2 linked regions of the Thermocoleostomius sinensis A174 genome follow. The protein of the gene in region 1 interacts with the protein of each later gene in a pairwise test. Links are inferred from orthologs where the notes say so. Each region holds a gene or a part of one and is shown on either strand. Other genes may lie near its edges.

Region 1 (15,591 bases):
TTTGGTCGATGTGTTGGAAAATGGGCCAGACTCACAATATCGCAATTTCTTTGACATTGACTGGAACCATCCCTATAACGGCATCAACGGTCGGGTTCTAGCTCCGTTTTTGGGTAAGTTTTGCGGTGATTGTTTGGAAAGCGGTGAACTGAAACTGCGCTATGACCAAGCAGGAATTTCTATCAATTACTACGATCAAAGTTTTCCCTTGCGAATTGAATCCTACAGCCACATCTTGATGTATGACTTGTCCCGGCTGCGGGAGCAGTTAGGGCGCAATCACCCTCTGTTTATCAAGCTGCTGGGGGTGCTTTACATGTTGAAGTACATTCCTTCAGGGGCAGAAGGACGAGAGCGCTACGATCAAATTACCTTCATCAAGCGCATGTTGTGGGAGCTTTGGAACGAAAGCGCTGAGGTGAAGGCGTTTATTGAACAGAATATCGAAACGTTTAACGGAGAAGTGGGGAAGCCGGAAAGCTTTAATCTGCTTGACAGTCTTCTAAATGAGCAGTTTTTTCGCTTGGCCTATTGGAAGGTGGGAAACGAAGAACTGAACTATCGGCGCTTTTTTACAGTCAATGATTTGATTTCGCTGCGAGTGGAAGACCAGAAGGTTTATGACACAACCCATGCCTTCATTTTGCAACTGGTACAAGAAGGTAAACTGACTGGACTGCGAATTGATCACATCGATGGACTCTATGATCCCGCTCAATATCTCAGCCGGTTGCGCGATGGTGCGCCTGATGTGTACCTCATCGTCGAGAAAATTCTGGAAGCGGACGAAGAACTGCCCCTGAACTGGCCGATTCAGGGAACTACAGGCTACGACTTCATGAGTCAGGTGAATGGTTTATTTTGTCAGCAAGCGAATGAATCAGAGTTTGATGCAATCTATCACCAATTCATTGGCAAGTTTGTGGATCTGGAGAAGTTAATTGATGAAAATAAACGCCTGATTATTGGCAAACACTTGGCGGGTGATATTGATAACTTAGCCCACTTATTGAAGCAAATTGCCGATCGCCATCGTTATGCTAGTGATTTCACCATGTATGGTTTGAAACGGGCCTTAGTAGAAATTTTGGCGGTGTTTCCGGTCTATCGTACCTACATCAGCCGTGAAGGAGCCAGCAAAGCCGATCAAGAGTGTATGCAGTGGGTAGTGCGTCGAGCTAAGGAGAATCTGCCCGATTTTGGCAACGAGCTTTATTTCATCGAAAAATTCTTGTCGCTAGATTTTGATGATCACCTCAGTCAGGAGGACGAGAAGCTGTGGCTGCATTTCATCATGCGCTTGCAGCAGTTTACGGGGCCATTGATGGCGAAGGGCGTTGAAGATACGGTGTTTTATGTCTATAACCGTTTAATTTCACTCAACGAGGTAGGGTCTTCACCGGCTCATTTTGGTCTGTCGATCGATGATTTCCATGCTTTCAATCAGATGCGATCGTCTCACTGGCCCCACGCCATGAACGCTACGGCCACTCACGATACCAAACGCGGCGAAGATGTGCGGGCTAGGATTAACGTGCTGTCGGAAATGCCGCAAGAGTGGGTAGATTGCCTGAAACAGTGGCATGAAATCAACGCTGTGCATAAGGTAAAAGTCGGCAACATGAGTGCACCCAGCCGCAATGATGAGTATTTCTTTTATCAATCTTTAGTAGGAGCCTTCCCCTTTCATGAGGCTGACTATGCCAATTTTGTGCAGCGAATGAAGGAATACATTATTAAAGCAATTCGCGAGGCGAAAACCCACACCGCCTGGATTCGCCCCAACGCAGAGTACGAAGATGCGTTTATGCAGTTTATCGATCGCACCTTGGATAATTCAGCCAAGAATCCGTTTTTGGAAGCGTTTCGCCCGTTTCAACGCAAAATTCAGCACTATGGGGTTTTCAATTCGCTGTCTCAAACCCTGCTGAAACTGACAACGCCCGGGGTTCCTGATTTTTATCAAGGGACGGAACTATGGGATTTAAGCTTAGTCGATCCCGATAATCGCCGTCCTGTGGATTTTGATCGTCGGCTAGAATACCTTAAAGAAATTAAAACTAAGGCGCGATCGAAATCCAAAAAAGGCATTTTGACCTACATTGAAGAGTTACTGAAAACCCCAGAAGATGCTCGCTTAAAGCTATTCTTGATCTATCGCACCCTGCAAGCTCGTCGCACCTATGCTGAGTTGTTTCAACGGGGCAGCTACGAAAAATTGACTGTGTTGGGCAGCTTGAAGGGACATGTAGTCGCTTTTACTCGGGAACTAGGAGACCTGCGGGCGATCGTGGTGGTGCCGCGGTTGCTCACAGAACTGGTTAAAGCAGGGGAATATCCGCTGGGCGAACAAGTTTGGCATGAAACCCGAATCTTGCAACCACCTGGCTCTTCGGCTGTGCTGCACAACGCGATTACGGGTGAAGAAATTCAAAGTGAGGAAACCCTGTGGCTCAAGGAAATCTTTGCTCAATTTCCAGTGGCGTTGCTGGTAGGTAAGGTGGAGCAGCCAGCTTAATTTAGGTTATCGTGTCAGATCTCACTGGCATCAACCAAAGATCCCCGCTAGGGCAGTTCGCGAACTGCCCTAGCCCGTGACTTTGGCTCATCTCTGGAATAGCTATAAACCTAGCTGCAAATTTTGTGAGCAGCAGGTTAGCCGAAACGCAAACCTCGGACAACCTGCCTTAATTGGAAATCAGACCAGTGTAGTCATACCCCGGTTAATGATCTCGATCGCCCGATCGATTTCAGCCGCGCTCACCGTCAGTGGAGGCACAAACCGTACCACCTTTGGTCCGGCTGGTACCAGCAACAGCCCTTCTGCCGCCGCTGCTTTAACAACATCCGCCGATACAAGTTCAGTGTCGCCACTCAGCACCAAGCCGTTGATAAGTCCCCAACCCCGAACTTCACTGAAGTGCTGAGAATACTGCTGCACGATCGTTCCCAAACCCGATCGCAGTTGCTCGCCCCGTGCTTGCACATTCGCCAACAGCCCTTCCTGTTCCAACGTTTTGCACACTGCTAGCGCCACCCCAGTTGCAAAAGGATTGCCACCAAAGGTACTCGCGTGATCACCTGGTTGAAACACATCACAAAACGACTTACACAACATAGCGCCGATGGGAATACCGCCGCCTAGTCCTTTTGCCGAAGTGAAAATATCAGGTTCAATGCCCAAATTTTCGTAGCCCCAATAGTGCCCGGTACGGCCCATACCTACCTGCACCTCATCAGCAATCAACAAAATGCCCTTCTCGTTGCAGATATCGCGGATGCGCTGGAAATACTCTAAGTTCCCTGGACGCACACCGCCTTCACCCTGCAACGCTTCCAGCATAATTGCCGCCACTTGCCGTTCATTGCCATCTAGCAGCGCGATCGCCGCGTCTAGGGCTGTAATGTCGTTGTACGGAACATAGTAGAAACCCGGCATCAGCGGATCAAAGTTCTTCTGGTACTTGGGCTGTCCAGTGGCGGTGATGGTGGCTAAGGTGCGGCCGTGGAAGCTAGCATGTGCCGTAATGATAATCGGGCTTTGAATTCCCAATACAGTATGCGCATACTTCCGAGCTAGCTTAATGGCACCTTCGTTAGCTTCGGCTCCAGAGTTGCAGAAAAACACGCGATCGGCACAGGAATGCTCTACCAGCCATTTGGCCAGTTCTCCTTGCTCTTGGGTGTAATACAGATTGGAAACATGGTGCAGCTTCTGAATTTGCTGCGTCACTGCTGCAATCATAGCCGGATGCGCATGTCCCAAGGTGCAAGTGGCAATTCCAGCTACAAAGTCTAGATACTCTCGCCCATCCGTATCCCACACGCGACAGCCCTCTCCCTTTTCTAGGGTGATGGGATAGCGTGCATAGGTTGACATGACATAGTGATCAAAATCTGCTGGCGAAATTTGTAACGGAGCAGTTTCTAGAGTGGGTGGTTGGACAAGGGTTTCTGGACTCACGAGATACGCCTCCAAACGGGAAGTCGAAACAACAGGTTGCAATATAGAGAGCTACCGGAATCTAAAAAATTGTTCAAGTTCAGCGACGATCGACAGGAAGTTATGGCTTTTTTTGATTGAGTATTTGATTTTACGCCAGCTTTCCTATGGGTGTTGTAAATAATCAAAGAAGTTTTGGCATCTCACTCGCACCATTTGCAAGTTAGGCTCAATGTGAACCATTTCTGATCATAGAAAAATCCTAATTCCAAAATGAAGATATTTGGAGGAATGTCAGGATTTGATTAACAATCCTTCGGGCAGTGGTTGTGAGAACGCTGCTCTCGCCATGCCGTTGGGTTTAGCCCTCACCCTCAATCCCTCTGTTTCCTCTAGCCCTTATCCTTTGCTGCTTGCTTCTCATGCTTTTCCTGAAGCCACTGCCCGATCGCTCTCGGTAAGGGGGCGCGGCGACGGCTTTGGCGATCAATACAAACATGCACGGTTGTGGCTTGGGCGCTGGGTTTGTCTAATGTAGGCCGATTGGCCAGGGAGTCATCGATCGGAAATAGAGTATAAGACAACTGAAATTTAGTGTCTGTGACGACGGTAGGCGTCAGATGAATAGCATATTGTTCACCGCAAAACATCGGGCGCAAAAAATCCACGTTGGCGTGAACGATCGGAATGGCTACAGGGTTTCCACTGAAAAACTCCTGCAATTTAACTCCTGCGGCTACCAACCCTGCCTCATAGGCTTCGTGACACATTGATAAAACATTGGCAAAATAGACAACGCCTGCTGCATCCGTATCTTGAAACCGAACTGTGCGATGATAAACAAAAGGAAACTGGTACATTTGATCTTAAAAAACTACTCGCTCATTGATTGTTGTTCTTGAGTCTTCATTCGTTAGCCTTTTCTGATCTACTCATCTCGTTTCTCCTATCCTAGAGTCTTCACGCACCCGAACGAAGTCACCATGTCTTCCACTCCAGAATTAGCTGCGCGATCGCGCCTTGCCGAACTACGGAAGCTGCTGCAAAAAGCCAGCTATGAATACTATGTGCTGGATGCTCCCACAATGCCCGATTCTGTCTATGATCAGCTTTATCGAGAACTGCAAAACCTGGAACAGCAGTATCCAGAGTTGATTACCCCCGATAGCCCCACGCAGCGAGTCGGCGAAAAGGCAGCGACGCGGTTTACCTCCGTTCAACACAATATTCCCCTTTACAGTCTGGAGAATGCGTTTAATCTCGATGAGTTTGCGAGTTGGCAAGAGCGCTGGCGACGGGTAGCCCCAGAGGTGGAGTCATTTGAGTACGTCTGTGAACTCAAAATAGACGGCAATGCTTTGGCGCTCACATATGAGCAGGGGATTTTAGTGAGAGGGGCGACGCGAGGAGACGGCATGACCGGAGAAGAAATTACCCAAAATGTCAAAACTATTCGATCGATTCCCCTGCGGCTCAATTTAGAGAATCCACCGTCGATCGTGGAAGTACGGGGCGAGGCGTTTCTGGAGTTGGATGTGTTTAAACAAATTAACCAAGAACGCGAGCAATCCGGAGAATCGTTGTTTGCCAATCCGCGTAACGCTACAGCGGGAACCCTGCGACAACTGGATTCACGGGTGGTGGCTAAACGGCGGCTAGCTTTTTTTGCCTATACCCTGCATGTAGTGGATGAGGCGATGGGGGTTGAAAACCGGGAATCGGAAGGTGGGGAGACTTTACAGGATACTGAAGCGCAGCTTTCCCTGTTAACCACCTTCGCGTCGCCTCAGCACACGGTTCTAAAACCAGAACATGCCACACGCCAAACGCCGCAAACGCAGTGGGATTGTCTGGAACTTTTGCAAAACATGGGCTTTAAGGTCAATCCCCATCGTCAACTCTGTCGATCGCTGGAGGAGGTGGCTGCATACTACGATCGTTGGTCTACGGAGCGGTTGCAGTTGCCCTATCTGACCGACGGGGTGGTAGTCAAGCTCAACTCCCTGACGCTGCAAGAGCGGCTTGGCTTTACGCAAAAGTTTCCACGCTGGGCCATTGCCCTCAAGTATCCAGCCGAAGAAGCGCCAACAGTAGTTGAAACGATCGATGTCAACGTGGGTAGAACTGGGGCAGTGACACCGATGGCGTTTTTGCGACCAGTGCAGTTGGCGGGAACTACGGTATCACGCGCAACCCTGCATAACGCCGATCGCGTAGCAGAACTAGACATTCGCATTGGCGATACGGTGGTGGTGCGTAAAGCTGGAGAAATTATTCCCGAAGTGGTGCGGGTGCTGCCTGAATTGCGTCCAGAAGCTACGCAACCCTACCAAATGCCGACCCATTGCCCAGAATGCGGTCAACCGCTGATACGCGAAACCGGAGAAGCCGTGATTCGCTGCGTCAATTCCTCCTGTCCGGCAATTTTGCGCAAGGCGATCGAACATTGGGCTAGCCGAGACGCCATGGACATTCGCGGCCTAGGAGAAAAGTGGGTGCAACAGTTGGTCGATCGCAACCTCATACACACCGTCGCCGATCTGTATGACCTCACCGTAGAGCTACTGATGCAGATCGATCGTATGGGGCAAAAGTCTGCGCAGAATCTCGTAGACGCGATCGATCAATCCAAGCATAAGCCTTGGGCGCGAGTGCTGTATGGCTTGGGCATTCGCCACATTGGCAGCGTCAATGCGCAGGTCTTAGCTGATCACTTTCCGACGGTTGAGGCACTGGCAGCCGCAGAGATTGAAACGGTCGCCTCGGTGTATGGCATTGGCACAGAAATTGCCCAATCGGTGCACCAGTGGTTTCGGGTTCCGGCCAATCAAGCGTTAATTGAGCGGTTGCGATCGGCAGGGGTGCAGCTAGCGGGTGAATCTCACCGATCGAGTGCGTTAGAACCACAGCCCCTCAAAGGCAAAGTGTTTGTGATTACTGGAACGCTGCCTAACTTGACCCGCGACGAGGCTAAAGCCCTAATTCAAAAAGCAGGTGGCAAAGTTACTAGTTCTGTTAGCGCCAAAACTAGTTATGTAGTCGTGGGAGCAGAGGCCGGATCAAAATTGGCCAAGGCAGAAGAGTTAGGAATCACCCAGTTGACCGAAGCCGATTTGCAAAAACTCATCGCATCGTTAGAAGAGAGATCACCCTAGCCTGGATGGTTGACAGCTAGAGTGGACTTAACTCTCCTACCTTGGTGACATCCGGTTATGAATTGCGAACCCTTCGCTGTGTCCCGGACTCGACGATCACCTGTCTCTCATCGATCGAGCGATCGATCCGTACAACCTCTGTGCCCTCCTGGCATTTTTGCACAAGGCACGGTCAAACAATCCCAAAATGGGAACATATCTACCAAAGCTGGGTTCAACTTCCAGCGACTCTTATCGCGACTGGTCAGCATTGGAATTTTGCCCATCATTCTCACGGCTGGTTCAGCGTTGGGAGCCGAACGCATTACGTTGTCCTATGGCGCTGTTGAACGATCGATTGCTGTCAAATCCCTAGCTGCGTATGCTGAAGAGGGCACAGTATCTAGCGACCTCAAAGCCTACACTCGTTTTTTCAATGATCAGCAGCTTGCTACTCTGCGGCAATTTCTCTCGACTCGTGCGGATCTTTCAGCAGTGGCGGTGGCGCAGTTTCTTTACACTGACCAAGGCGAGATGCTGCTGGAACGCTTGGGCAATGTGGTACGCACCGAGTCTAATCTTTCTGGCTTCTATGCCATTCGATCGGCTTTGATCTTGGCGGCGGCCGACGAAACCGAAGGATTAACTGTGCTGAATGTGCTGAAGCAATTTCCGTTATCCCGGGTTCGGGTAGATTTGGTACAAACGCTACGAATTGTCGGAGATTTAGAAGAACTGATTCGCCAAACGCAAGATGCCGTGGCGTTAGTTAAAGAGCAGTCTGCCGCAGAGGCCTACCTCACGTCGTGGATTGATTTTTCGTCTTTGCCAGATTTGCGCCAACCTGGTTCGTTTCCTTGGCAGCGGCGAACCCTTGGGTTGTATGATCCACAGCGCAATCGATCGTTTCCCGTTGATATTTATTGGCCGCAACTGAACACAGCGTCCGAGCAAACGCCCGCGACAGCAGCCCCAGTCATTGTTATTTCCCACGGACTTGGCTCCGATCGAGGAACATATGCCTACTTAGCGCAGCATCTAGCTTCCTACGGCTTTGTGGTAGCAGTCCCTGAACACCCTGGCAGCAATGCCCAGCAGCTTCGAGCGCTGATTTCAGGACAAGCGAGCCAAGTGACGGAACCGAATGAATTTATCAATCGCCCCTTGGATATTCAATTCCTTTTAAATGAACTCGCTGAGTTGTCACAAACCGACCCAACCTTAGCAGGGCGGCTCAATTTGAACCAAGTGGGCATCATTGGACAATCCATGGGTGGATATACCGGCTTGGCCTTGGCCGGAGCACAAATTAACGTGGAGCAGTTAGAGGCAGATTGCACCACTGACACCTTAAATCTGTCGCTGTTACTTCAATGCCGTGCCCTCAATCTTCCTCAACCTTTGCCAGATCTGCGCGATCCTCGCATCAAAGCGGTTTTGGCCATCAACCCGATCGGCAGCAGTCTTTTAGGTGAAGCCGATTATGCCAACATTCAGGTTCCAGTCATGATAGTGAGTGGTACGGCTGACACGATCGCCCCTGCCCTGCCCGAACAAATTCGTCCCTTTACTTGGCTGCAAACGCCCGAACGATATCTGTTGCTTCTACAGGGAGGAACCCACTTCTCATCGATCGATGTTCCTGATCCAGAAGCCTCACTGTCTCAAGGAACACTCGTGCAGTTACCGTCTGAAGTGGTGGGGCCCAATCCGCAAATTGCCCATCTCTACCTTCAGAGTATCGGACTGGCTTTCTTGGGTCTGCATGTGGCAGGTGACTTCACTTATCTGCCGTATTTAGAGGCATCCTACGCCAGATATATTGCCGAGGCCTCGCTACCAATCAGCCTGGTGCACGTGCTGACCCCCGATCAACTCATGAAAGCCATAGAAGAGCAAACGATCGAGCTGGTTTTGCCTAGTACCAGCGCCACGTTACGCCAAAGGGATGCTGAGACGAAGCCCTAGTAGCCCAAGTATGTCTTCGAGAGGTATCTGACTAGACGGTTGAGGCGATTCGTGGGCACCGCCGCATCGATACTCTCGTTTGCTAGCGAAATTCCCAACATGGCCGCAAAGTCCTCATCCGACATTTCGCCCGCCTGGTGTTTCTGAAACGCATCAACGACAGTTAATAATTCGTCTGCCGAGAACGAAAAGCCATTTTGGGCTGCAAACTCAGCCACGATCGGGGCACGCTCTCCCAGGGCTTCGGACTCCGCCGGGTCTAACTCAGTCTCGCTGCTGATATTACCGTCCCCAACACCTAGCAAATTCTCTAGCTGTTGCTGCAACGCTTCATCTTCAGCCGTTCGTTGCATGAACTCTAGCACTGTCGCAGTTGCCATACCAAATACGCTCTATTCGATAGGTCGCCAAAATTATATCAATCCTACTTGCAAACACCGATTAACAAAAGCTGAAGTTCTATCAAAAGGAAGAAAGCTGCGCAAGACTCGTTCAACTCAAAACCAGCATGATAAAACGAAAAAGTTCCATCTAAGGGCCGAGTCAATCGAAGGTGGCGATGGCAGAGCGGGGAGTTGGAGGATTGTTCCCCAAACAACCTTGCCCGGAAAGTTCAGCAATAGTTGAGGGTGCACGATGACTGTAATCACCTATTTGTTATACGGTGACAACCGGACATATCAGTTGGAACTCGCTTTTAGTGTGCTATCCGCCCTGCGGTTTTTGCGCCATCAAGCCGACTGTACCATTAGCGTGATCAGCGATCGAGACGACATAGGCTTTGATTTACCAATCGATCGGATTGGTGTATCTGCGCAGGAAATTGCAGATTGGACTCAAGGCGGAGTTTATCCTCATCGCGCCAAGATTCTTGCTCTAATGAAGGCGATCGACCATTATCAAGCACCCACCGTCTTGATTGACACAGATACCTATTTTCTCAAAAATCCACTGGAATTATTCCAGTTTATATCACCTGATGCATCACTCATGCATAACTTTGAATGTACGATCGGAGATCATCGGCTTTGGCAACCTATGTTCAACTCGTTAGAACCGGAAAAGTTAGAACAGATATATCAGACAACTAGTAATGACATCCAAATTTCCCCGCAATTGCCGATGTTCAACTCTGGCGTAGTGGGAATCGATATCAGCCATCGATCGCTTCTAGACCAGGCACTTGCACTTCTCGATCGGTTTTATGAAGTCTTTCCCGTATTTAATACTGAGCAATTTGCTTTAGGAGTCGTCTTGAGCCAAGCCACAAATCTATCGATTTGTCCGCATTTGGTTAAACACTACTGGGGATATGAGCGACGCTTTATTCATACTCAATTAGCAGATTACTTGCAGAATTACTCAATTAATTATTTAGACACCTTTTTGGAGACATTGCCGAACTTAGAAATCGGCTATCCGCCCAAGCCATGGAGGGCTAAACTGGCTGCACGATGCTTGTCTCTATTGCACGGATGGAATCAAGACTATCGCTTTGCTTACTTGGCATATCGCAGTGCTTTGTACTATGCCAAAACTAACGTTCCCTATGCCAACATTTGGGCACAAATTGCCCGTCGATCGATCGATCTTTGCTTAGAAAAACACCCTGAACTGCAAGCAACCGATCGGAGTTTTCAAGCTTTTCAAACACAAACACAGCACTACTTCCATGAATTTAGTCCCACGAACATCAGTAGGTTGAGGTGGATGCAACCCAATACTCAACAGCAGTGGCAGACGCTTTGGCAGCTACGATCGTAAATTTATAAGGTTCGAGCTTATAGGGTTCGACCAAAAAGTTCTAGCACCTGTTTCCAGGCATCGGCCGCGGACTCAGGATCATAGTCCGATCGCTGGTCGCAGAAGAAACCATGTCCTGCTGGATAGCGGAAAAGCCGATAGCGAATCGCGTGTTTTTGCAGTTCAGATTCAATTTGATCTACCTGCTCGTTGGGAATTAGCGGATCTTCTGTGCCAAAAAACAGGTAGATTTCCCCTTGAATCTCGGCTGTGCGCGTAAGAGTGGGAGCACCACCACCGGGTGTCATCGTGGCAATGCCACTGCCATAGAAAGCGGCCGTAGCCCGGATATCTGACAGGGTTGCGGCTAGATAAGCTACATGACCACCAAAGCAAAACCCGATCGCCCCAATGGACCCGGGCTTCACCAAGGGCAAGGATTGCAAATACCCGATCGTCGCCTGTAGATCACTTAGCAATTCATCCGCTTTCGTTTGCTCTTTATATTTTCTGCCCGTTATAACATCATCGGGACTATACCCCACTTCAAACCCTGGAGCCACACGCTGATAAATTGCTGGAGCGATCGCCACATAGCCTGCTTTGGCAAACCGCTCAGTGACATCACGGATGTGGGCATTGACGCCAAAAATTTCTTGAATCACAATCACGGCTGGAAAGGTCCCCGTTGCTGTGGGATGAGCCAGGTAAGCATCCATGTGTAACTCGCCATTGGAAACTTTCACCCAATCTGCGTATATTTCCTGACTTGTCATGCAAACACCGCCCTTTGTTTGACTGATTGCTAGGTTGCCTTTCGTAGTCTACTGCATTGGCAACGATCGAAATCTAGCCCTTGTAAAATTACTCTTTTTGCAAAATGTAAGATGGATTTAGTTCCCTTTCTTAAGTTCCTTTGCTAGTTCCTATATCGAGGTCAATCATTCACAGCAACTCTTAAGTGCCAAATTGTGCCTAGTTTAAGCTGTAGGTCAGCTAGGCGATTGGCAGTAGAATAACCTGAGTTAAACGCGCTAACTGCTCAATACGAGCACCTTGGAGGCTTCTATGGTTCGGTTTCACATCCAATCCGACAGTGACATCCCGGCATCCACACAGCTATACAATCAAATTCGCTTTGCGATCGCGTCCCGTCAATATCCCCCTGGTCATCGATTGCCCAGCACTCGACAATTAGCAATGGAAACTGGGTTGCATCGCAATACGATTAGCAAGGTGTATCGTCAACTAGAGCTAGATGGCATTGTCGATGCCCACGCAGGATCAGGCATTTATGTACGTGCCCAAGGCGACGAAGGGGGCAACTCTAAAGTTCGCTCTCCGTTAATGGAGCGATATCCACAGGCGCACAAATTAGTGCAAAAAAGTTTAGACGAATTGCTGAGCCAAGGCTGCTCTTTGACCCAAGCTAGAGAATTATTTTTGGCAGAAATTGACTGGCGATTGCGCTGTAGTGCGCGGGTGTTGGTGACGGCACAAAAGCAGGACATTGGTGTGGGCGAGTTGATGGCCCAAGAACTGGAGAAAGCACTACAAATTCCGGTTCAATTAGTTCCCCTTGAAGAATTGGGGCAGGTGCTCGAGCAAACTCGATCGGGTACGGTCGTTACCAGCCGTTATTTCATCGGAGATGCCGAAGCGATCGCCTCTCCCAAGGCGGTGCGCGTGATTCCGGTAGATATCTATGACTATGGGGCAGAAATTCAAAAACTGCTGAAGCTACCTAAAGATAGCCGGTTGGGATTAGTAAGCATCAGTTCTGGCATTTTGCGAGCGGCCGAAGTAATTGTACACAGTTTACGGGGCGAAGATCTGCTGATTATGACCACTCAGCCACAGGATCAGTTTAAGCTGACTGCCATGGTGCGCAGCGCCCAAACCATTTTCAGCTTTGATCAAGCAAGTTGCACAGCCGTGAAAGCAGCCGTAGCCGCCTCGCGTGAAGATTTGATTCGTCCGCCTCAACTCATCTGCTGTGAAAACTATATTGGCGAAAAGTCGATCGCACTGTTAAAACGAGAGTTGGGATTAGAGTAACCGAGAAAATCCGGCAAATCTTTACAGAACTTTTAGAAACAAGCTGCCTTTGATGAAGTTGCAGCTAAGTTCGATTGGAAATGTCCTGCTAGCTTCAAGGTTTTCCGTATATCTTACAGGGGCCGCATCATTCTCACCTGGCTCTATGCAAAGACATATTATCCTAACCAATGGGCGCAGTGGTAGCAACTACCTTGTGAATCTACTCAATTCTCACCCTCACGTCATCAATTATGGAGAAGTGCTTGGGGATTGGATGCTTCCTTATAAGCTGCATAAACGCTTTAAGCTAGGAGGCAATTCGGTTACAGAGTATTTGGATTATATCTATTCAAGCAAGGTTTTTTTCTATTCGGCACAAACCTATTCAGCATTTTCTCGCCTGCGTAACCAGAAGCAACCCAGAGTTAAACATTGGAATCAGATTCAAAGCATTGGAATTAAAGATTTTTCGATTAATTTTCAGAAACGACAACTTCAATCCTTTTTTCAGCACCAGAGCGATATCTTAGTGATTAATCTCTATCGTGAAAATGCTCTGAAGCGAGTACTATCACGGTTTGTTATGAGACGAACGGGTACGATTAAGGTAGAACAAAACCAGGGCAATGTTCGGGAGAAAATGTACATTCCGATCGATACAGTTTTGCACGATCTAGCAATATTTGAACAGGAAACTCATGATCAATTTGAGTTGATTTCTAAGCTGCCTGCTCGAAACGTTTTGAATATCCGCTATGAAGACTTATTTGAATCTGAACAGGCACAAAACCACTACAGAGACAGAATTTTTGAATTTCTTAATGTGGAACCAGTGAGTGTTAAAAGTAGTCATCGCAAAATTCTATCGGACGATTTATCTACTGTTGTCAGCAACTATGAGGAACTGTATACAGCTTTAAAGGAAACTAGTTTTTGTAAATATCTGCATTCGTAAATTCTGCCTTCGCAAAGGTAGTGGCGGGTGATTTTGGCAGGGAGCCTGTCATGTGTGTCACCCTTGCCCTACATTCCTCTCTCCACGGGCGATTCATTTGCCAGATCTTGTCAGCCGCCCTTACCCGTTGTGTTTCCCTTCTCTCCGAGTGCTGGGAGCCGGGGTGGGGAGATGAGGGGGTTCGGGGTGCAAAACCCAATGTCATTAGGCTAATAATAACTGAAACGATCGTATTGCACGTTCTACCTTTACTTTTAACCTTTCAGGCTCATTCAGCAAAACTTTATCGGCTTGCACAGCACCACCAAGTTTTCAGAACTTGTAAAGCGCAATAGAATGAAACAGATGCAGTAGCCAGACTCGACGATCGCATTAACGGTAGTGTTGGTTACAGGCCAAGACTGCAATTCGCGCCTCAATGAAACTGGTGCTGTTTACATTGCTGATTGTTTCAACCGTTGATTGTGTCAGAACCAGCCACTGGAATTCTAGACTCGATGCGCCTACTCGTTGGCTTACAGCGAGTCAGTGAGTTGGTGCAAAGTTTTAGTGGCTGTTTTGATCCCAACAGCATCGCTAAGCGAGCAACCGATGGACTAGTCAAAAAATTTGACTGTGCGTTTGCCCGAATCTGGTTAATGGAACCCGATGGGGCTGCGCTACGGCTCGTTGCCTCATCCGGCATGTATACCAATACCAATGGTTTTTTTAGCAAAGTTCCACTAGGCGCATTCAAAGTAGGAAAAATTGCGCAGAATCGGATTCCGTTTTTAAGCAATAATTTGGCCGATGAGCCGTGGGTGAAAGATCGAGACTGGGCGATCGCTAAGCAAATTACTGGCTTTGCCGGCTACCCTCTCGTCATTGACGATAAGGTGATTGGAGTTTTGGCAGTGTTTAGCCATCAGCCTCTATCGCCAGAATTTTTAGAAATTTTGCAAGGACTCTGTACCACGCTGGCCATCACCCTAGAAATTAGCATTCATCTTCAGCAACCTGGTTCACCCAGTTCAGTCATCACCTTTGCGCACACGCCGCTTTCAGAGCAACTGTCTCAAATTCTTAGCCACACCCGCTTTATTTTGGTAGGAACCGAGCGCCCTTTGTCCCCATCCTTTGCGTTTTTGCTGTTGCGATCGGCAGAGATTCTGCAAACCATGGACTGTTCCTACTGTCGCTTCAGCTATGGATCTGAGCAAATTACGCTGGAAGCCGTTGTTTTACCTCAAACTGAACTCCACCACTTGCGAGATTGGGTTACATCTCGCTTCAGTGACCTGCTGTTGGCAGTCACTTATTTGGGCGGAACGCTACAAACCTTCATTGGTGCAAATCAAAATGTGGTTCAGGTAGTACTACAACTTCCTTATCCCTGTTGTCCGCTTGGCCCTTGGATTCGGATTCACTGTCAACTGCCGCTATTGCAAACCGCCTTCACCCAACTAGCCTATCAAGCAGGATTAATGTTTGGTAGCTTGGAGGATGCTCAAATTCCCTTACTAACAGATGATCCTAAACAAGCGAGTGCAGCCGTCAGCCCTGTATTGTGGATCGCCCACAATCGCTTCATTCCTAAAGGTATAACCGCCAAACTCGATTTAACGACCACCGCTACTCAATTGCGATCGGCCATAGAAGCGGTGATGCGGGGGGAAACTTGGGGCCTAGAAACGACGATAGAATCACCCCGGCAATCTCTATCTGAACGTGAACAGGAAATTTTGGAGTTATTGATGCAAGGCGCACGCGATCGCGATATTGCCACAGCGCTTCACATTAGTGAACGCACCGTAAAATTTCACATCAAT
Region 2 (15,732 bases), 4.5 Mb from region 1 along the record:
GCAACAAGAGGATCGGTTTCTGCCAAAAAATCAAAATTTGTTTGAGACACAATCAAACTCCAACGAGAGTCTAGAGATCAAAACGGATAAGGGAGAATCCTCAAATTAGGATTATCGGTGTAACACTCCCGGACTACTAATGATAACTCTGATATTCCTCTCTCCTCGAAGCTGAGCGAATCTCTTCAGCAATAGCCACCTTGACCTCGGTCACATCGGTGTATTGGGCGTATTGATTGTGCCTTCTGAGTCTCGTACAGACAAGTCTAATGAGATTCTACCTTAAACCGGAATGACCTCTGGAGCGGCAAGAGCAAGAATGTGGTAGCAGGAAGGCGTTTCTAGTCCTAAGACTTCATTGATGCGCGATCGAATTTTGACGTGTAGGTCTTGAATTGAGTCTGTGAAATCATGTCTAACATTTAGCACTGCTGTTTGCTTTTGAAAATCTTTTCCGTAATAGGCAACAAAGTAGGTGTAGCGGTTTTCGTTTGGGGCGTCTAAAACAAAGTCTCTCATTGTGTCTGTGTCTCCCACTGGAGATGGTATAGATGGGCAACTATCTTAGGGATAGGATTGAACTGAAACTCGTGGTGAGGGATGGAGGGCTGAGCAAAAAGTGAATTAGGTGGTCGAGTCAGCAAACTGAATGGTTTGTGAAGTTGAAAAAGTCGGGGCACATTTCAATGAACTAATTGATTGAGCCACTTTAGATGGATACGATAGGAAACTTGTTGTTTCCGGTTGGATTCAGCAATTAGCCACTTAACTTAGCTACTCCAGGTTTGATGCTCAGAGCTATCTGACTCAAGAGTAAGCAGAACAGAATTACCGCTCTTCAGTATTTCTACTCCACTCGGCCGGTGTAGCTGACGGGTTGCTGTAGAGTTCACTGAATCATTATCCTTAGCTAGTGTAGATGAATTTAATCGTAATTGACCTTTATATTTGCGCAATCTCGATGAAGTTTCATCCTGCAATGGGGTGAACTGATGGGAGGAAGGGGGAATGGTAGACTACTTAAGCCTAAGCCCACATCCAACCATACGTATGATTTCTCCAACCTTTGATCAATTCGTTTGTCTAGCCCAGCAGGGTAATTTCATTCCGGTTTATCAAGAATGGGTTGCTGACCTTGACACTCCTGTTTCGGCTTGGTACAAAGTTTGTGCGGGTCAGCCCTATAGTTTTTTGTTGGAGTCGGTGGAAGGGGGCGAAAATCTAGGACGCTATAGTTTTTTGGGCTGTGATCCCTTGTGGGTGCTTGAAACACGGGGCGATCGTACAACGCAAACCTACCGAGATGGCTCAACGCAGGGATTTGATGGCGATCCGTTTACAGCGTTGTCGGCTTGCTTGGAGCCGTTTCATCCGGTAAAGTTACCGCAACTGCCTCCAGGAATTGGCGGTTTATTTGGTTTCTGGGGCTATGAGCTAATTCGCTGGATTGAGCCGTGTGTTCCAGTTTATCCACCTGATGAAACAGATCTACCTGATGGATTGTGGATGCAAATCGATCAGTTGTTGATTTTTGATCAGGTCAAACGTAAGATTTGGGCGATCGCCTATGCCGATCTACGCAATCCACAGGTTGATTTAGAGCAAGCTTACCATCAAGCCTGTCAGCGAGTTCGTCAGCTAGTCAATAAGTTGCAAACTCCCGTTCCCAGTCGAGATGCTGTGTTGCAATGGACACCACCAGGAACAGAGGGGAGGGAACAAGGGGTAGAGAACAGAGAAGGCGTGGAAATTGGTCAACCTCCAATTCCCTTTTACACTAGTAATTTCACGAAAGAACAGTTTTGCGCCAATGTGGAAAAGGCCAAGGCCCACATTCGTGCAGGTGATATTTTTCAGGTTGTGATTTCGCAACGGCTTTCGGCAACCTATAGCGGTGATCCGTTTGCCTTATATCGATCGCTGCGGTTAATCAATCCTTCCCCCTACATGGCTTATTTCCACTTTCAAGACTGGCAGATTATTGGCTCTAGTCCTGAAGTGATGGTAAAAGCCGATTTGTCACCCGAGCAGGATGGAAGTAAGGTGGCAACGGTGCGACCGATCGCTGGAACTCGCCCTCGGGGCAAAACTCCCCAGGAAGATGCTGCGTTGGCCGAAGATTTGCTGCAAGATCCGAAAGAAGTGGCAGAACACGTCATGCTGGTAGATTTGGGACGTAACGATCTTGGGCGCGTTTGTGCCAATGGAACCGTGACGGTGGACGAATTAATGGTGATTGAACGCTATTCTCACGTCATGCATATCGTCAGCAATGTTGTGGGCAAGTTAGCTCCTGACAAAACCGCCTGGGAACTGCTGAAAGCCTGTTTTCCGGCTGGAACGGTGAGCGGTGCGCCCAAAATTCGCGCGATGCAAATTATTCATGACCTAGAGCCGTGCCGTCGCGGTGTATATTCGGGAGCGTATGGTTACTACGACTTTGAGGGACAATTGAATACGGCGATCGCAATCCGTACGATGGTAGTGCGCCGACAGCCCAATGGGCAGCAGATTGTGAGTGTGCAAGCAGGAGCCGGACTAGTGGCGGATTCAGAACCCGATCGGGAATATCAGGAAACACTAAATAAGGCGCGGGGAATGTTAGAGGCAATTCGGTGTTTGCAAGGAGGAGTGGAGTAGAACATCGCCAGTTGAGATTTGGGAATCGGGAATCGAGGGTCGGGAATGGGATGGCATGAATTATCTGTCTAGCTATCAATGTACCGATTCACTCTTTTCTTAACCAAACTTAAATCTGTTAATAGTGTTTTCATAATCTTGCGATTACCCCTTCTTTAGCTTGGGTGTTTAGGGTAAAGAGGAAAACATTCGCCCCGTGATCGTTATGCTCCATTCTCAGTCCCTAGAGGCAACTCCACAGCCCGATCTACGTCAACTGCTGGAGGAGCTATACAGGGGACGAAATCTACAGCCCTACAGGAGCGGTCAGTCGATTCGAATGCTATCGGATGAAATTCTAGTGGTCTGTCGTGGTGTAGTGCAGTTGGGAACGCTGTACGACAGTGGCGATGAATCGCTATTGGGGTTAGCTTGCCCGTCGATGCCATTCGGATTACCGCTTTCGTCGATTCGCCCCTATCAGGCCATGGCGTTGACTGATGTGGATTTGATGCGGCTGCGATTGGTTGAAATTGAACAATCTCCTATGCTGGCGCATGGAATTTTCCGGCATCTAGCACGCCGATTACAGCAAACTGAGGCGGTTTTAGCGATGGTGGGATATCGTCGGGTAGAAGAGCGCTTGCGCCATTTGCTGATGTTGCTGAAGCAGGAGGTGGGACAGCCTACGGCTAGCGGTACTCGATTAAGTGTGCGTTTAACCCATCAACAGCTTGCTAATGCGATCGGCACAACCCGAGTAACTGTCACGCGTTTACTCAGTCAGTTGCAGGAAGAGGGATGGTTAAGCATCGACAGTTCACGTCATATCGTGTTGCCATCTCACACCCATTCCTAGCCACTGCCAGTTTGGAAGTCTGTCATTCATTTCAAACTTGGATTTAATAAGGCTGGGTAGAGTCTGATTGTCTAGCTAATAGTCCTTGCAGCCACGTTGACTGAGTAGATTGAGTCCCAGTGATAGAACTTGCAGTCATCTGATTAGACTGGTGCCATTGGGCAAGGTCTGCTTTTTCCATAATCACGGCTTCATAGGGAACAATTCCTTTCACTTCACTGCCTAAACAGCGCGCTGCCTCTAGGGACAGATCGAGCGATCGGTCTTCAAAGTACGGGCCACGATCGTTGACGCGAACAATCACAGTTTTACCAGTTAGCTGATTGATCACTTTTAGGTAGGTGTTAAAGGGCAACGATGGGTGTGCGGCTGTGAGTTCATGCTGATGAAACACTTCACCAGTCGCAGTCAGTTGCCCATGAAAGTAAGGACCATACCACGAGGCAACCCCTACAAGTTGACGATCAGTGGGCACTAGTCCATACATTTGGCTTTGAGCATCCACCAACGATAGCGGTGGGACGTTGAGGGCCGTCCGCAAATTATTTGTCCACTGAATGGCTAATAGCTCCGGATTGCGATCGAGCAAAGTCGCCCAATCGCGTTGAATGGAAAATACTAGAGCATCACCTGCTTTGCCCGTGGGCAAGCCATTCACAATCGCTGGAACTAAGTGATACGGTGTAAAGCTGGGTTGTCGCAGCACTTGATACAGTTGTCGAGCGATCGCTTCTGCCTCGACGTAGGTTGGAGCTTCTGCAATGACATGTCCCCGCAGGCGAACTTGAAACACCTGCTGAATGGGTTCTGGCTGCGACCAATCCGTTTGCCACAACCCAGTACAGTGAGCAAAATTGTCCGTTTCTAACTGAGACTGATGGAGATTGTTCCCCAAGGGCCACAATCTCCAACCCGGTCGTTGAGAGCGCTGAGTAGCAGCACAGGGGTTATCAGCGATGGTAATGGTGACAGTTGGAGTAATTTGCCCAATCAAATCTCGGATTGTGTTCGATCGCCGCAACAAGCCGTTAATGAACTGTTGCATTAAATCTGAGTGAATTAGGGATGCTTCATGCATCGAGGCAACTGAGTTTGACCTAAGAACTGCCAGAAAAGCGGACGATTTCACAGCTCTCAGCGTTGAAGCAAATGATGAAGAAGCAAACGAAGAAAAAGCTCTCGATTGAGCACTCGATTGCGAAAAAGTCTGTGAAGTAGAAAATTGTTGCACTGACCCTGCGTGAAGAGAAGACCGCGAGCGATCGTGGGTCACAGCCACATTAACGGGTTTAACTAGAGAAACCGTGCGCCCCGAAGTGGCTTTACTAAAATCTTCGAGAAGCCGTGGGGTAGTCTGGGGAAATAAGAAGCTACTCAGTGCAGATACAGCCCACAAAAGTCCAAAAAAATTCATGGATTTAATAATGTTTAACGCATGAAACCTGAGAGAATTTAACGGTTTGAAAAGGAATGAAACAGAGGTTTATTGTACCGGCTTTGGGTTCCTTACACCTAAAAACGTCGTTTTTTTGATCTAGTTGATTTTTGATCTATTTTTTGTCTCAGACCAAGCTGCAAAACTATGTCACTTGATGCGTCAACATCTCAATGGGAACGATTACTCCTAAATCTGGGAGCTTGGCAAGGTTCATTCTCGCGCTTCTCGCCGCAAGGAGTGTTGCAAGAAGACACACCCACCCTAGTCACGTTGGAAGGGTTGAACGAGAACCAAACAATCCGACAGACTATTCAGTTGTTTTCTCTGGCAACAGGCGAACTGGTTCAGAACAAAGTATTAGAGTACAGTTCGCTCAGTCGAAGCACATTATTCTTTGCCGATGGGGCCTTTTCACAAGGTTCTATGCAGTTCGCTCCCTTCTCTGAGTTTGGGGCTGAGCTTGGTTTTATTCAAAGCGATCGTCGCTTGCGGTTGGTGCAACTGTTCGATAAAGACGGTCATTTTTCTCGCTTAACGCTAATTCGTGAACATCGGCAGCATACTCCAAAGACTGAACGTCCACCTCTATCAGTGGAAATGTTGTTGGGAAATTGGCAAGGAACAGCCATCACGCTCTATCCCGATTGGCGTACGCCTGAGGGCTATGTCACATCACTTCAGGTACATCGGGAGGGCAATTTGCTACGCCAACAGCTAACCACGCCCCAATGGGAACTCGTGTCTACAGGAGAAATTGCAGGGTCGATCGTGCGCTTTCAGCAAGGACATTATCCGATTCAACTGCTGCTATTGCCAGATGGCGCGTCATCAAATACCCCATTAACTATCCCTAAGGGAGAGCCTTTTTTTCTAGAAGCTGGCTGGTTGATTGCCAAGAATCTACGGCAGCGGATGATTCGCCGCTATGATGCCAAGGGTGGCTGGGTTAGCTTAACACTGGTGACAGAACGAAAGGTTGAGGCTTAGCGCTTCGATTACTGCTGCGGTCTGGATGAGCAGCATGTGCAGCGACAATGACTGTCCACAGTCACTAGCTGACCCACAATTTTCAACTTATTCTGAATAGGTGTAATGTTCAGTGCTTTCTAAACGTTTTAAATTCACATCAGAGGAATACCGATGAAAGGATGGCCCAATCGGAGGATGTTCGCAAGGGTTCTCCAGCCCAAAATGCTGTTGGACTTGCCCCTGTTTGAATCGAATCCGTATTGACTCTGCTATCGAGTAGTAATCTATTTCATCTAAAGCCCATGCTTAGGTAAGCCCTTGATGAGACTTCATTGTCGCTCTACCGATTTTCCGGATGGTACTCAACCGCATTTGTAGACGACCTGAAATGAGCGCAACTTCAAGGTCGCCTTTCAGTAATAACGGTATAACTTTCAAGCAAATCCCGTTTATGAGTCGCCCATCCTGTTTGAAAACCTTTGAAATTGCAAGGGAACATCTCGCCCATGTCAGCGTCATTCAGAAACGGAATCCCTCACAGTCAAGTTCTGTCAATGAGTAGTGAATCTCTTCCTGTATCTTGGTCAGCGGTTGAGGCGATTGCTCCTCAAGCCTCGCTGGTTCAAGCCAACAAACTCTCCAACTATGACCTAATCTTGCAGTGTCAAGCTGGGGTGCGTCCTGGAAAAGCGCTGTTTTCAGAACTGATTCGCCGCTATCATCCCCATGTAGAGAAGGTGTTATATCACCTTGCTCCAGATTGGACAGATCGGGCAGACTTGGCTCAGGAAGTCTGGATTCGGGTTTATCGAAACATTAAACGCTTGCAAGAACCTGCTAAATTTCGTGGTTGGTTGAGCCGGATCACAACAAACCTATTCTATGACGAGTTGCGCAAGCGTAAGCGGGTTAATCCCCCTCTATCGCTAGATGCGCCGTTGAATGTTGAGGATGGAGAAATAGATTGGGAAATTGCTTCCGATGATCCGGGCCCAGCCGAGGAGATGATTACTCAAGAATTCTATGATCAACTCCGAGAAGCGATCGCCGATTTACCAGAAGTATTCCGAACTACCATCGTATTGCGAGAAATCGAAGGGATGTCCTATGAAGAAATTGCTGAAATTACCGGGGTTTCTTTAGGAACCGTCAAATCCAGAATTGCCAGAGCACGCCAACGGCTTCAGTATCAATTACAAACTTATCTAGAAGATTGAGTTAGCAGAGATTGATCCAAAAGGCAGCTACGCTATTCTGGATGCAGGGTTTGAGCGTACAGCGGCTCAATGCCTATTGTGTATCGCAATACAGCTTGTTGAGCGCTGAGGATGTCATGGTGACTACGGATTCCTGCGTTCTTGGCTCTACAACCAAACTACCGCTTTCCAACTTTGACTTTTGTTGTTTGATCTTGCCTCTAAAACACTAGAGATCCTAAAAATGTCTAACTTTGACGATTGCGATAACTATAGCCCTCTTCTACCAGATGACGAACCGGGTCGCCGGTGGGATCAGTCTTCTCCAAACACCCTTGATAACCTAAAGCGCGATCGATTTGAACTACTCAGCGCCTACTTAGACGGAGAAGTTTCGGCCGATGAACGTCGCCAAGTTGAACAGTGGCTAGCGACGGATGCAACAATGCAACGGTTACATGCTCGATTGCTGAAACTGCGGCAAGGCGTGCGAATGCTGCCAGTTCCTGCTCCTGAACAGCCCGTTGAACAGGTTGCCGTCGAGGTCATTTCTCGGTTAGAGCGTCGCCCGAAGCGGACTGCCCTGTGGGGGGGAATGGCGATTGCCGCCTTATTTGTTGGAGCCGTCGCTAGTACTTTTTCCGGTGGAGAGTTAGTGCCCTCGATCGCTCAATCTCCAGATACCCACCGCATCACCTCCAATGCCTTACCCCATGACGGCCTGATGATTGCCCTCGATCGACCTGTGATTGAAATTCCTAAAGCAGCCATTTCAGACTCGGTGTCCCCCGGAACTGATGGCGTTCAGTAGGTTTGAGGATTCATTCAGCGCCCTTGCCAGTATCCGTGCGGAAGTCGGACTCCTCCAAAACGTTTAGCCTGTTCGAGCGGCATCTGATAAGCCCACGCTTCACCGAGAGGCTGATGCTGAAGGCTAAACGTTTTGACTAGTACTCGCACATATTCGTTCTGCCCAATTGGCCGCTGTGGATCATAATCCTCGAGTTCATCGAGTTGAGTCAGTACATTATTATCGGCAAATTCCAATACAACACCGTGAACAACTCCGGGACCGGGAGTAAGGGCTGGATAGCCAAACGGCAAATCAAATAACTGTCCATACACGATCGCCACCTGTTGGTTCACCACTGCATGGCCACAGTAGCGATCGTAGTTGCACTGACCCGGTTTTAAGGTTCCATACACGAAAACTTTGAGACGGGCTGGAGCTACAGTAGAGCCTAGATCCATAGAATTTATCAACCAATCCCGAACAACTTATAGAATGGTGTAGAAACATCCCTAATTATTTACCTTGACAGGAGTTCCGTTCGTGGAGTCCCGCTACAATCCGGCAGAAATTGAGGAAAAATGGCAGCAAACGTGGCTGGCTGAAGGCAGCGATCGTACACCTGACAACACCGACAAGCCCAAGTTCTATGCATTGTCCATGTTTCCCTATCCATCAGGCAATTTGCACATGGGGCATGTCCGTAACTACACAATTACCGATGTCATTGCTAGAGTGCGTCGAATGCAAGGCTATCGAGTTCTGCATCCAATGGGGTGGGATGCCTTTGGGCTGCCAGCGGAAAATGCGGCGATCGATCGGGGCATTCATCCAGCCAAGTGGACTTACCAGAATGTGGCGCAAATGCGGGCGCAGTTGCAGCGGTTGGGGTTGTCCTACGATTGGGAGCGGGAAGTCACGACGTGCTCGCCAGACTATTACCGCTGGACACAGTGGATTTTTCTAGAGTTTTTTAAGGCCGGGTTGGCGTACCAAAAAGAAGCAGCAGTGAATTGGGACCCGATTGACCAAACTGTTTTAGCTAATGAGCAGGTGGACAGTGAAGGGCGATCGTGGCGATCGGGCGCGATGGTAGAACGACGACTGCTGAAACAGTGGTTCCTCAAAATCACTGACTATGCTGAACAACTACTGCAAGACCTAGATCAGTTAGACGGCTGGCCGGAGCGAGTCCGCTTGATGCAAGAAAACTGGATCGGCAAATCTACTGGAGCCGAAGTAGTGTTTCAAACCGAGACGGGAGAAACGATACCCGTGTTCACAACCCGTCCTGATACCTTGTGGGGAGCAACCTTCATGGTGCTGTCTCCCGAACACCCGCTAGTTGAGAAATTGACCACTGAGTCACAAGCTGAGATTGTGACTGCCTATCGCACCGAAGCGGCAGCCAAGAATGAAATCGATCGCACCGCAGACGATCGAGAAAAAACAGGCGTATGGACGGGCAGCTACGCCATCAATCCAGTTAACGACGAAAAAATTCCCATTTGGATTGCTGACTATGTGCTGATGGGCTATGGTACGGGCGCAATCATGGCGGTTCCGGCTCACGATCAACGCGATTTTGAGTTTGCCAAGAAATTTAATCTGCCGATCAAGGTGGTAGTGCAACCAACCAATGAGACGATCGACGCAGATACCATGACCGCAGCCTACCCCCACGAAGGGGTAATGGTGCATTCTGGGCCGCTCGATGGCGTAATGACTGGCAAAGGTTCGGGGCAAAGCGTGGAAGCGGCGGTGCAATGGCTAGAAGCTAATGGCAAAGGCAAGGGAACAGCCAACTACCGCCTTAGAGATTGGTTAATCTCTCGTCAGCGCTATTGGGGCTGTCCAATTCCAGTAGTGCATTGCTCTAGCTGTGGTACGGTGCCTGTTCCCGATGCTGAATTGCCGGTGTTGCTACCAGAAAATGTAGAATTTACGGGACGCGGGCCGTCGCCCTTGGCGCAACTAGAAGATTGGATTAACGTGCCTTGCCCCACCTGCGGTACACCCGCCCGCCGTGAAACTGACACGATGGACACCTTTATTTGTTCATCGTGGTATTTCTTACGCTACCCCGATGCTCGCAATGATCAGCAGGTGTTTGATCCAGCCAAAACCAATGATTGGATGCCCGTAGATCAATATGTGGGGGGCATTGAGCACGCAATTTTACACTTGCTGTATTCGCGCTTTTTCACCAAAGTGTTGCGCGATCGAGGCTTACTCAACTTTGATGAACCGTTCAAGCGTCTTCTAACGCAAGGGATGGTGCAGGCAGCCGCCTACAAAAATCCCAACACTGGGAAGTATGTTGCTCCCAGTCAAATTGCCGATCTGTCAAACCCTACCGATCCAGCTACTGGTGAACCATTGACAGTGGTGTTTGAAAAAATGTCAAAGTCGAAGTATAACGGCATTGATCCCGGCGATGTATTGGGTAAATATGGCGCAGACACCGCTCGTATGTTCATTTTATTCAAAGCCCCGCCGGAAAAAGATCTGGAATGGGATGATGCGGATGTGGAAGGGCAATTTCGTTTCTTAAATCGGGTGTGGCGCTTGGTGTGCGAGTTTGGCGATCGTGCGTCTGTACAAAAAACCGCTGAGGCTCAGGCGCTGAATCACGATGAGAAAGACTTGCGCTACGCCATTCACTATGCCATTGAGCAGATTACAGAAGACTTGGAAGAAGAGTATCAATTTAATACAGCCGTTTCGGAGTTGATGAAATTGAGCAATGCTCTTAATGATGCTACTTGCAAGACCTCACCTGTTTATCGAGAAGGAATTGAGACCCTGTTGAAGTTGTTGGCTCCATTTGCACCCCATATTGCCGAAGAGTTGTGGCAGCGATTAGGGCATACCGATTCCATCCACCATCAGCCTTGGTGTGTTCCTGATCCAACCGCATTAGTGGTAGATGAAATTCCGCTAGTGATTCAAATTATGGGTAAGACTCGCGGTACAATTCAAGTGCCAGCCCAAGCTAGCCAGCAAGAACTGGAAACCTATGCCCGTGAGTCTGAGCTAGCACAGCGCTACATTGCTGGAAAGACTATCAAGAAAGTCATTGTAGTGCCAGGGAAACTTGTAAACTTCGTTGTTGGGTAATACCGGGAGAAACGGGATGATATCCCGCACTATAGGCTATTGGTTCATTGGAGGGATGTTAGTTGCTGCTACTGCTTGTGCCTCGCTGCCATCAAGAGAATTGACTTTTCCCGGTCTCACGCCGTCACCGTCTAATAGCCCAGCCGCTGTTCCCCTATCGGACGTTCCGGAGGATACCTCAGATAAGGTTCAGCCAGATACAAAAATCATCACAATGAGCTTGGAGGGCGAAGCTCAAGAGGTTGAATTGCGGCTGTTTCAACATCGGGATGTGCCGTTTACTACCTACTATCCGGCCCAGACCTTCATTCCAGAAGTACAAACCTCCGCAGAAGGAGTGCATGTGCAGTTTTACTTTAGTCCGGCAGGGGTAAAAAACGAACAGGCATATCTATCTTTCTTTATGCCGCGCCAATCGGCTGATTTAGAAATGATGCAAGAGTTGATTTTAGGTAACCAGGGGTTACTAATTAATAACCAATGGGAACTGCTCGATCGAACTGATATCGTTAGCTATAGCTGGGCAGAAGAAAAACTACTCTATCAACATCCTCTGGAAACCGAGTTAATTGTCGGGGCGATTTACGTAGGCGAGGAAGATGGGCATTTGTTCTACACCCTTACCCACTATCCTGTTGAATACGTTGATGGGTTTGAGCCACGATCGAATATCATTTGGGAGAATCTACAGTTTTGAGCCATCTATTGGGTAGGGTACTGTAGCTAATTCCCGTTTCCATCACCCATCTGTGCCAGAAAAAAGAGGCGGTATAGATCACAGGACGGGACAACGTTACTGCCTTCAAATTTAATAAGCCCCAGGCTTTCTAAGCGATAGGCAATGATGGAGTCTAATGGCAGCCCCTCTGGAGAACGTACTACCTGCTGAAGTGCTTCCCATAACTCTGGAAATTGTTGCACTTCTTCCCAACAGCGGCGTAAATGATTACTGTAGATGCCAGATAATGTTGGGGCTGTTTGCAATAATTCCGAGAAGGTCATTTCCCGTTGGCGCAACCAGTATAGGGCTAGCCGAACCAAATAGGGATGTCCACCCACTAAAACAATCAAAGCGTCAATCTCTTGCTCATCGATTTCAGTACGGCTGAGGCCGTAGCGCTGTACCAAATCTTGCACTTGCGATCGAGTAAATTCAGGTAGGTAGATAGGCAACCCTACATTAAACGGTGATTGGTGAATGTTAAGAGCAACATAGACCTCGGTAGAATGAGACACAATTAACCGCAGTTTTTGCCAAATCTCTACATTCGCAGCTTCTTCATACCAGGCCCGCAGCAGAGGCAGAAAATCTTTGGCTAAGTCGGAATACTCAAAGAGGCGATTCACTTCATCGAGCGCAATAACAATCGGTGTATCCAGGTGCGATAGCAAATATTCTTGAAAGTAGATGGAACAACTAACCTTGCTGCCAATCTCCTCATTCCAATAATTGTCCAGCTTAGGCTCTAGATTCAATTGCCAACTCACGTTGAGGCATAGCCAACGCAAAAATTGATTGAGATCGTTCAATACTGAATCATCTGCAGTTTGTAAATTCAGCATCACCGTGTGAAAGCGTCTTTGTCGGGCATGATCTAGCACGCGATAAATGAGAGACGATTTGCCCAACATCCGAGCGGCTTTAATGCGAATTAAGCTTCCTGGTCTTACAATTTCTGCATAAGCCCTCTCTTCGATGGGTGGGCGGTGGATGTATAAGTTGGAATAGAGTGGTACAACCCCCCCTGGAAACCGCAGCGGTTCTAGTTTGGGGGAAATCAGATCAGCCTCTGGGTCGAGCGCCGCCGTGTTATTAGAATAGAAGTTAGACAGCACGAGCTTGAAGTTCTTTTTTGTCACCTTTTCGCCTAGAGCGTCTGACAAAGAACTCCATAATTGGGAGCCAACTTCCTTGATGTAGTCTAGGTCATAGCCAAATTCTGCGGCAATTTCTCGATAAATTTTTCCTGACCAAGATTGTAAGAGAACCACCTCTTGTGCATAATTAAGCCGTTTCGGTTCAAGAATTTTGTTGACAATTTCCAGGGCATCGTGCGGCATCATCAGAATCCGAAATGTTTGATACCAGTGGGCTAAATAGCCATAAAGGGAAATCTTAAACCGAAATTTAAGGATCGAAGCAATTAATTGGCTTAATTCCCACTTTTCTTACTTTCTCATCTTTTATCTAGATAATTTCCTACCCAACTCCTCACTTACTAACTCTTTATTTAACCGAAATTTTACCCTGATCGATTAGTTCAGTGAGATTTAGACAAGTTTACTGGGATACTGCTGCGCATTATTGCTTTGGTAGACTGCTTTTAGGCAACCGGATATTCTTTAGCATTCCCATTTGCTAAGGATTTTCAACTAAATCAACTATCTTTTCGTAGGTCAACCCTTTGACCCGCATCACAACATCTTTCAGAGATTCGAAGGGTTTGTAGCGTTGTTTGTGTTCAATGGTTTCAATAATCTTTTTGACGTTTCTACCCGTCAAGCCAATACACTTCAGGCGTTGTAGCAGTTCAGGATGCTCCAATAGTCATCTCACTGCTCTTGGTTCGCCTTCGTCACTTTTGCCTATTATGAGTGCGCTATGGCAGCCAGGGATATTGACGAAAATTGGGTTTGCGCTTTTCTAGAAAAGCCTGCTTTCCTTCGGCTCCTTCTTCAGTCATGTAGTAGAGCAAAGTGGCATTACCAGCCAGTTCTTGTAATCCCGCTTGTCCATCACAGTCGGCGTTGAACGCCGCTTTAAGGCAACGAATGGCGATCGGACTTTTCTCTAGGATTTCTTGGGCCCATTGAATTCCTTCCGCTTCCAAGTGCTCAACGGGAACAACGCAATTGACCAACCCCATCTCTAAGGCTTGGTTCGCATCATATTGCCGACAGAGAAACCAAATTTCGCGTGCTTTTTTCTGACCAATAATTCGCGCTAAGTAACTGGCTCCAAACCCTCCGTCAAAGCTACCTACCTTGGGTCCTGTTTGTCCAAAGATGGCATTATCGGCTGCGATCGTCAAATCACATACTACATGCAGCACATGCCCACCACCAATGGCATAGCCTGCCACTAGGGCAATTACCACTTTAGGCATCGATCGAATCAACCGCTGCAAATCCAACACGTTCAAGCGAGGAATGCCATCATCGCCCACATAACCCGCCTCGCCGCGCACGCTTTGATCGCCACCGGAGCAGAAGGCATACTTGCCGTCGGTGTGGGGACCGGCCCCGGTCAGCAGCACAACGCCGATATCGGTATCTTCGCGAGCATCGACAAAGGCATCGTAGAGTTCAAAAATGGTCTTGGGACGAAAGGCATTGCGTTTATGGGGGCGGTTAATGGTGATTTTGGCGATGCCATCGGCTTTGTGATAAAGAATATCTTCGTAGGTTTTAACGACGCGCCATTCAACTTGCATAAAAGCACTAAGAACAGTAGAAACTAAATTTAAGAGACTAATTTAATAGCCTAGATCGTTTTTGGAGTTTAGTTTTTGGAGATTCGATCGGGGAGATTACGAGGATCGCCCTACCGACGTATTGCGCTCCCAAAACACCCCCTCCGCTAAACCTTGAATCGTGGTATCGACCTCTGCCAGTTCCAAACGTCGCTCTGCCAACAGGCAATACTCTTCATTCAAATCAATGCCTAGGTAAGCTCGATTGAGTTTCTTCGCTACCACCGACGATGTGCCGCTGCCTTGAAATGGATCGAAGACCATATCCCCCACCTTGGTGCTAGCCAAAATCAGCTTAGCGATGAGCTTCTCGCTTTTCTGGGTCGGGTGATTAGTATTTTCGGGCATTGACCAAAACGGCACAGTGATGTCCGTCCACAGATTCGAGGGATATGTTTCTCGAAACTTACCCTGCTGGGTGATTTGCCAATCTTTAGGTGTACCGTCCTGCTGGCGATAGGGTGCAATTACACGGCGGCGCAACTTCACAGCATCAGCGTTAAAGGTATACGTGTTGGATACAGTGCAAAACCAAATATCCTCACTAGCATTTTTCCAGTTAGCTTTAGCTCCTCGCCCTTTCTCACGTTCCCACGTGATGCGATTGCGGACAATGAAATGAGAAGACGCCACCTCGAAGATAGACGCAGAAGTCAACCATTCACCGCAAATATAAACGGAAGCCGTGGATTTGAGCAGTGGTTTAAAGGCTACGATTGCCCGATCGAGCCACCTCGTGTAGTCTGCCACCGTGCGCTTAGAGAATCGATAGCCATTGAAATCTTTGTTGAGATTGTAGGGCGGATCTAAAATCAGCAAATCCACAGTATGACATGGTAGGTGGGAAGCCAACGCGATCGAATCTCCGTGGATTGTGCCGATCGGCAGTGCGGTCAACTCTATTGGGATATCACGAATTAAACGTGGCCGCAAGCGCAAGCGGTCTTCCGGTGTCAGATCTAGGGTGCGATTCATCGGCGCACGAATTTTTTTCGGATGCGATTCACTCACAATTTGCTCACAATCAATCGTCGCTTAGCTGAGGTGAAGCTATTAATTTTGCTGATGCCTTGTACCCCGATCGGGTACTTGACTAATCTTCTCCGACTTTGCTACCTTGGCAATAAATCAGCAAATTTTAGCAAGAACTCGCAACCATATGTGTCAATCTGCATCCTACTTTTACTTTTGGTTTATGGAGGTTCACCTGAGGTGAGTTCAATCTCGCATGAAACCTCAAGGTGAACCGCAGAATGAACACTGCGGTT

The links.
Region 2: the proteins of ligA (region 1) and leuS interact in binary tests that used the Escherichia coli proteins (3 or more experiments, as listed by UniProt). The link is inferred for Thermocoleostomius sinensis A174 from one-to-one orthologs.

The regions. Positions count from the first base shown.
Region 1 is NZ_CP113797.1:1,086,228-1,101,818, forward strand. The notes cover bases 4,520-7,512. They hold ligA (NAD-dependent DNA ligase LigA), read left to right. Parts: upstream 4,520-4,926; coding sequence 4,927-7,098; downstream 7,099-7,512. Other genes in these bases: OXH18_RS04805 (acyl-CoA thioesterase), read right to left, coding at 4,520-4,803; OXH18_RS04815 (alpha/beta hydrolase), read left to right, coding at 7,177-7,512. In the rest of the region: treY (malto-oligosyltrehalose synthase), read left to right, coding at 1-2,518; OXH18_RS04800 (aspartate aminotransferase family protein), read right to left, coding at 2,699-3,964; more of OXH18_RS04805, read right to left, coding at 4,336-4,519; more of OXH18_RS04815, read left to right, coding at 7,513-9,045; OXH18_RS04820 (hypothetical protein), read right to left, coding at 9,042-9,425; OXH18_RS04825 (hypothetical protein), read left to right, coding at 9,682-10,809; OXH18_RS04830 (dienelactone hydrolase family protein), read right to left, coding at 10,827-11,564; OXH18_RS04835 (GntR family transcriptional regulator), read left to right, coding at 11,857-12,846; OXH18_RS04840 (hypothetical protein), read left to right, coding at 12,992-13,783; OXH18_RS04845 (LuxR C-terminal-related transcriptional regulator), read left to right, coding at 14,230-15,591. UniProt on the Escherichia coli protein: DNA ligase that catalyzes the formation of phosphodiester linkages between 5'-phosphoryl and 3'-hydroxyl groups in double-stranded DNA using NAD as a coenzyme and as the energy source for the reaction.
Region 2 is NZ_CP113797.1:5,561,351-5,577,082, reverse strand. Bases 8,069-11,202 are described here. They hold leuS (leucine--tRNA ligase), read left to right. Parts: upstream 8,069-8,414; coding sequence 8,415-10,991; downstream 10,992-11,202. Other genes in these bases: OXH18_RS24135 (hypothetical protein), read left to right, coding at 11,008-11,202; OXH18_RS24145 (gamma-glutamylcyclotransferase family protein), read right to left, coding at 8,069-8,332. In the rest of the region: glyA (serine hydroxymethyltransferase), read right to left, coding at 1-50; OXH18_RS24180 (hypothetical protein), read right to left, coding at 283-519; trpE (anthranilate synthase component I), read left to right, coding at 1,051-2,640; OXH18_RS24170 (Crp/Fnr family transcriptional regulator), read left to right, coding at 2,846-3,478; OXH18_RS24165 (septal ring lytic transglycosylase RlpA family protein), read right to left, coding at 3,522-4,556; OXH18_RS24160 (DUF3598 family protein), read left to right, coding at 5,061-5,903; OXH18_RS24155 (sigma-70 family RNA polymerase sigma factor), read left to right, coding at 6,440-7,102; OXH18_RS24150 (anti-sigma factor family protein), read left to right, coding at 7,326-7,892; more of OXH18_RS24145, read right to left, coding at 7,907-8,068; more of OXH18_RS24135, read left to right, coding at 11,203-11,688; OXH18_RS24130 (AAA-like domain-containing protein), read right to left, coding at 11,715-13,055; OXH18_RS24125 (helix-hairpin-helix domain-containing protein), read right to left, coding at 13,351-13,536; menB (1,4-dihydroxy-2-naphthoyl-CoA synthase), read right to left, coding at 13,592-14,425; OXH18_RS24115 (DNA-methyltransferase), read right to left, coding at 14,522-15,475.